2 regions of the Blautia segnis genome follow, and region 2 is predicted to be linked to the other one. Evidence: predicted binding sites of a transcription regulator. Region 2 holds the regulator's gene; the other holds the start of a gene.
The links. Region 2 encodes NrdR, which represses ribonucleotide reductase genes. Its sites were predicted from a motif close to CACAANATNTTGTG; they were not measured.
Positions count from the first base shown of each region.

Region 1: the regulator NrdR is predicted to act here: its motif matches at 1,651-1,664, upstream of nrdD (anaerobic ribonucleoside-triphosphate reductase).

Region 1 covers NZ_JACOOT010000014.1:204,603-208,028, forward strand. The annotation lists gene nrdD (anaerobic ribonucleoside-triphosphate reductase) at 1-1,637, opposite strand, end outside; gene H8S54_RS06820 (carbohydrate ABC transporter permease) at 1,953-2,816, opposite strand; gene H8S54_RS06825 (carbohydrate ABC transporter permease) at 2,818-3,426, opposite strand, start outside.
Region 2 covers NZ_JACOOT010000033.1:152,279-155,704, reverse strand. The annotation lists gene gdhA (NADP-specific glutamate dehydrogenase) at 1-897, shown strand, start outside; gene nrdR (transcriptional regulator NrdR) at 1,076-1,525, opposite strand; gene H8S54_RS14420 (PRC-barrel domain-containing protein) at 1,820-2,077, shown strand; gene sigG (RNA polymerase sporulation sigma factor SigG) at 2,275-3,054, shown strand.

The DNA.
Region 1 (3,426 bases), on a different contig from region 2:
TTGAGACGCTGCATGACCTTCATGGCAAATGGACGAACCTCAGGATCTGTATGAGACTTGCCGTACATTCTCATGCACATCTCGTGGATACCTGCATATCCAAGGGAAATAGTGGAATATCCATCGTAAAGGAGCTTGTCAATGGTCTCACCCTTCTTAAGACGGGCAAGCGCACCGTACTGCCACAGGATCGGGGCAACATCGGAAACCGTTCCAAGAAGACGCTCATGTCTGCAGCGAAGTGCTCTGTGGCAAAGCTCAAGGCGATCCTCCAGGATCTCCCAGAATTTATCGAAATCACCCTCAGAGGAGCATGCCACATCAACAAGGTTAATGGTCACAACGCCCTGATTGAAACGGCCGTAGAATTTGTAGGAACCGTCCGGGTTCTTCTGTTTCTCCTCAACGGTAAGGAAGGAGCGGCATCCCATGCAGGTGTATACATTGCCGTTCTTCAGCTGGCGCATGATCTTAGCGGAAATGTAGTCCGGAACCATACGCTTGGCGGTACATTTGGCAGCAATCTCAGTGAGGTACCAGTACTTGGAATCCTCGTGGATGTTGTCCTCATCCAGAACGTAGATCAGCTTCGGGAAAGCAGGAGTGATCCATGCGCCGCGCTCATTCTTAACGCCCTGCATACGCTGCTTCATTACCTCTTCAATGATCAGAGCCAGATCATCACGGGTACGTCCCTCCGGAACCTCGTCCAGATACATGAAAATAGTCACAAACGGAGCCTGTCCGTTACAGGTCATAAGAGTGATCAGCTGATACTGGATGGTCTGGATACCGCTCTGGATCTCGTCCTTCAGTCTGCGCTCGGAAACCTTGCGGATGATCTCCTCGTCCATAGGCTCACCGCATTCCTTACGCTCCTCGATCACTTTATTGCGGATCTTCTGACGGCTGATATCAACGAACGGAGCTAAGTGTGCCAGGGAGAAGGACTGTCCGCCGTACTGGTTACTGGCTACCTGGGCTACGATCTGTGTGGTAACGTTGCAGGCGGTAAAGAAGCTGTGGGGCTTCTCGATCAGTGTCTGGCTGATGACGGTGCCGTTCTGGAGCATGTCCTGAAGATTGATCAGGTCACAGTTGTGCTCACGCTGCGCATAGTAATCGGAATCGTGGAAATGGATGATTCCCTCGTCGTGAGCCTTCACGATCTCCTCCGGAAGAAGCACACGCATGGTCAGGTCCTTGCTGACTTCGCCTGCCATATAATCACGCTGTGTGGAGTTGATGGTAGGATTCTTATTGGAGTTCTCCTGCTTGGCATTCTCATTGATCTGGTCAAGAAGAGAGAGGATATTATCGTCTGTGGTATTGGACTTGCGGGTCAGCTCTCTCTTGTAGCGGTAACGCACGTACTTCTGGGCAACCTCATAGCCTCGCATCTCCATAATGCCGGTCTCAACCATATCCTGAATGTCTTCTACATTCACTGCGTGTGAGGACTCCAGAGCACGGGTGGCAATCGTATCTGCAAGCGCCGTAATCTGGTACTGGCTCAGCTGATGGAGCTTGGGAACCTCCTCATTGGCTTTCTGTACTGCGTTGATGATCTTCGCCTTATCAAAGATGACCTCCACGCCATTTCGCTTAATGACGTTTGCATTGACTTCTGTGCTCATATTTATCAAATCCCTCCATATATTGTGTCTAAAAAGTATTTAAACAACTAAATGTTGTGCACTAACAATATTACAGGATTTTACAGAAAAGTCAAGGTGAAAACGGACGATTCTAAAAATCTGTGAAATGTGCCGAATTTTATGTATTCGAATAGTAAAGTGCACTGTTTTTCCCATGGAAAAAATATGGGATATACAGCAAAGAATCCCGCATATATGCAGGATTTATGGTGGCTTGCATAAACAAAGGGCTGCCGTGAGCAACCCTTCGTTGTGTTCGCATCTTTTTCTATTATACTTGGAAAAAAATAAAAATCAACCCTTGACACCGCCGGAAGTGAGTCCTCCAACCAGATTTTTTTCGATTCCGACGAAGAGGATAACAACCGGAACAATTGCATAGAGAGAAGCAGCAAACAGATACTGCCATTCGATCATATTGTATCCGTTGAAAATATTGATACCAACTGTCAGAGGCTTGAAGGTATCCGTAGAGATCAGGGTCAGCGCTACGGTATATTCGTTCCATGCGTTGATAAATACGAAAATAAGCGCTGTTACAATACCAGGTGCGGCAACCGGAAGCAGGATCCGAAGAAGCGCGTGTACACGGTTGCAGCCGTCAATGGTAGCGGCCTGCTCCATCTCCGGGGAGATGCTCAGGAAAGTACCGCGAAGGAGCCAGATGGCAAATGCCTGGTTAAATGCGGCATTGATAAAGATCAGACCGATGATGCTGTTGGTCAGATGGAACGCCATCATAACCTTGTAAATACCGATCAGAAGCACGACCGGAGCAAACATCTGGGAAACGATGACAAATCCCAAGAATGCGGTCTGGCCTTTGAATTTCATTCTGGACAGGGCGTAAGCAGCAGGAATGCCGCAGAGCATAGCCAGAAGAGTAGAACCGCCGGCAATGACGATGGAATTCAGCATGTAGCTGCTCATAGGTGCTAATTTCCACACATCTGTAAAGTTGGACCAGATGGCCTTAATAGGGAAAATGGTACCGTTTATGGAGAAAATCTCCGCACGGCTCTTAAGGGCGGTACATACGGTGACAAAGTACGGATACAGGGTAAAAAGGCAGATCAGAATGACTACCACATAAAGCAGTACCCGGAGCACGGTATTTTTGGTGTTTTTTTTCTTAGCTGAAGCATTGGTGCCTGCCATATCATTCATCTCCTTTCTTCAGTACGGAAACCATGTACAGGCTGGCGCAGAGAAGCAGAATCAGGAAGCCGATGACAGATACTGCCGCAGCCTGTCCCTGCTTGCCGTTGTAGAAGGCCAGTTTGTACAGATAAGTAACCAGGGTGTCGGTACGGTTGGCCGGGTCACCCTTGGTGATGGTCCAGATGATCGGGAAGGAGTTGAATACGTAAATAATATTCAGGATGGTGCTGATAGTCAGGTTCGGACGTACCAGGGGAATGGTGATCCGGAACATTTTCTGCCAGTAGGAAGCACCGTCTACAGCCGCAGCTTCATAGTAGCTTGCGTCAATACTCTGCAGACCGGAAAGCACGGTAAAGGTTACAAATGGAATGGTAACGAAAATACCGCAGGCAATCTCCCAGGCAAAGTATGCACCGGCAGTAGGCGTCCAGTTGATGGCATGGTCGATAATGCCAAGCCTCATCAACAGCGTATTTAAGGTACCGTAATCAGTGTCAATGATGAATTTCCAGATACTTGCCTGAACGATCAGTGTAGTCGCCCATGGGAAAACCACAACTGCACGGGCAAGCTTACGGCCCTTAAATTCGTTGTTGAGTAAGAT
Region 2 (3,426 bases):
AGCTTTATGACAGAGCTTTCTAAATATATTGGTGCTGATACTGATGTTCCTGCAGGAGATATCGGTGTAGGCGGACGTGAGATCGGTTATTTATTTGGACAGTATAAGAGAATCCGCGGATTATATGAGGGTGTTCTTACAGGTAAGGGACTTACCTACGGCGGATCCCTGATTCGTACACAGGCTACCGGATATGGTGTTGTTTATATGCTTGATGAGATCATGAAAGCACATAATGATTCTATTGATGGCAAGACCTTCATCGTTACAGGCTCCGGAAACGTTGCTATCTACGCAGTTGAGAAGGCTCAGCAGCTTGGCGGCAAGGTTGTTGCTATGTGCGATTCCAACGGATATGTATATGATCCAGAGGGAATCAAGCTTGATATTGTAAAGGATATTAAGGAAGTAAAACGTGGTCGTATCAAAGAGTATGCTGACCGTGTTGAGGGTGCTACCTATACAGAGGGACTTGGAATCTGGAACATTAAATGTGATGTATACCTTCCATGTGCTACTCAGAATGAGCTTCCTCTTGAGGGTGCTAAGGCACTGGTTGCTAACGGCTGCAAATATGTAGTTGAGGGTGCTAACATGCCTACTACTCTTGATGCTACAAGCTATCTGATGGAGAATGGTGTTCTGTTTATGCCTGGTAAGGCAGCTAACGCCGGCGGCGTTGCTACTTCTGCTCTTGAGATGAGCCAGAACTCCATGAGACTTTCCTGGACAGCTGAGGAAGTGGATGAGAAGCTTCACGGTATCATGGTAGATATCTTCCATAAAGCTGATGATGCTGCTAAGCGTTACGGCATGGAGGACAACTATGTTGCTGGTGCTAACATCGCTGGATTCGAGAAGGTTGTAGATGCTATGAAGGCTCAGGGTATCTGCTAATCTGAGCATGATATGAAATTGAGAGGGGCGGGCGCTTCGGCGCCTGCCCCTTTTTTGTATGGTGGAAGAAAATTTGCGTAGCGAAAATCCCCCGCTCTACGGCGGGGGCGGGAACCGCGAACTCCGCTTCGCTCCGTTTGCGTAGCGAAAATCCCCCGCTCTACGGCGGGGGATTTTCTTAGTTCATGAACTTCTTCAATTCATCCATGAAGGTGCTTACATCTTTAAATTCCCTGTACACGGACGCGAAGCGCACGTAGGCGACGGAATCCAGGTCTTTTAGGTGGCTCATGACGATTTCGCCAATCTTGGTGCTGGAGATTTCTTTTTCTTCGGTGTCGAAGATGTCGCCTTCTACGGCGTCGATCATGGCTTCTAATTTCTCGCTGGCGATGGGACGCTTATAGCAGGCGCGGCGGATGCCGTTGATCAGTTTGTTGCGGTCGTATTGCTCCCGGTTCAGATTTTTCTTGATGACCGTCAGCGGAATGATCTCCACATTCTCATATGTAGTAAATCTCCTTCCGCAGGAATCGCACAATCTTCTGCGGCGGATGGAATTAGTTTCTTCTACTGGTCTTGAATCTACTACTCTTGTATTATCCTGATTGCAATATGGGCATCTCATATGAACTTGTCTCCCTCCTTTTCGCTCCCATGTATCAGCCTTTCAAAACGGACATGCCGCTTGTTGGCGGCATCACTTTATATTAGGTATTCCTCATTTTTTAGGAGCAATTCATTGGCACTTTTACAGGTATTTTCTCACTTGCCAGAACCAGCACCAATCTTTTCATTCGGTAACATAAAACGGACTGAATTTCTTAATTTTTATTATACTTTAAATATAGAAAGTGTGTCAACAAACTCTGGGCATATTTTCAGAATTTTTGCATAATCTCATAAAAAACAGGTATTTTTCATGCGTATCTGCGAATTAAAACAAAAAGAAGTGATCAATATCTGTACCTGCCGTACTTTGGGCTGCCCGGTGGATGTGGAGTTTGACTGCGAAAGCGGGTGTATTACGGCTATTGTGGTTCCGGGACCCGGGAGCTTTTGCTTCTGTTTCTGGGGTCCGGCCAGCGAGTATGTCATTCCCTGGAACTGCATCCGGCAGATTGGGGATGACATTATTTTAGTAGAGATTGATGAAAAGCATTGCTGTAAAAAAGACTAATACAGCCAAATTCAGGCAAAATATAACACCAGCCAGGAGTTACAAACTATGAAACCTGCTAAGCTCATTGCAATATGGTTTTAAATTGTCAAGGGGCAATAATTTTTATATTTTCCCGAAAAAAGAATATTTATCCTCCGGCATGAGAATCATTTTATTAATCCGTTTACTTATGCACAAAAAGGAGGATTCATAAAATGGCACTTAACAAAGTTGAAATTTGCGGAGTTAATACGTCGAAGCTTCCGGTATTGAAAGCAGAGGAAAAAGAGGAACTTTTTCGCCGGATCAAAGAGGGTGATGAAGAGGCCAGGGAGCTTTATATTAAAGGAAATCTGCGGCTTGTTCTCAGTGTGATCAAGCGTTTTTCAGGGAGCAGTGAAAATATGGATGATCTTTTTCAGATCGGGTGTATTGGGTTGATTAAGGCCATCGACAATTTTGACACTACATTGAATGTAAAATTTTCTACTTATGCAGTGCCTATGATCATTGGGGAAATCCGGCGGTATCTCCGGGATAACAACAGTATTCGGGTGAGCCGGTCTTTGCGGGATATTGCTTACCGGGCGATTTATGCGAAAGAGACTTACATGAAGAATAATCTGAAGGAGCCGACGATTGCGGAGATTGCCAACGAGATTGGGATTGAGAAGGAGACGATTGTTTATGCGATGGATGCGATCCAGAATCCGGTGAGTTTGTTTGAGCCGGTTTATACGGAGGGTGGGGATACCCTTTACGTGATGGATCAAATCAGTGATAAGAAGAACCGGGAGGAAAACTGGGTGGAGAACCTTTCCCTGCGGGAGGCGATTAACAGGCTGAATCAGCGGGAGCGGCATATTATTGACTTGCGTTTCTATGAGGGGAAAACACAGATGGAAGTGGCCCAGGAGATTGGGATTTCCCAGGCGCAGGTCAGCAGGTTGGAGAAAAATGCGCTGAAGACTATGAGGAATTATTTGAGGGCATGATGTATGCCGTTACCCGTACGCGCTTTTACAAGGTATATTCACCGCAGGCCGTCGCAACGTTCCGGCAAGCTAGCTGGTAACTTCGACTAAGACGCTCAGGAGAGCCTTCGCGCCTAAGTCTCCGTAACCATCGGATCTCGCCTCCACTAAAGACGCTCCTGAAATGGCCTGCTACATGAATATACCTTGCAAAATCGCTGGTTATCGACAACTGGTAATACAGCAAAAATTAAGTATCTGCTATATTGACACAGGGTGATTTTCTCATCTGTAAAGCATGCGTAACCCATCCTCTTATAATCCGGTATAAGCCCTATATAAACTTCCCTTGTACTCATCAGTTCCATCCAGTACACAGCATCCGGGCACCTG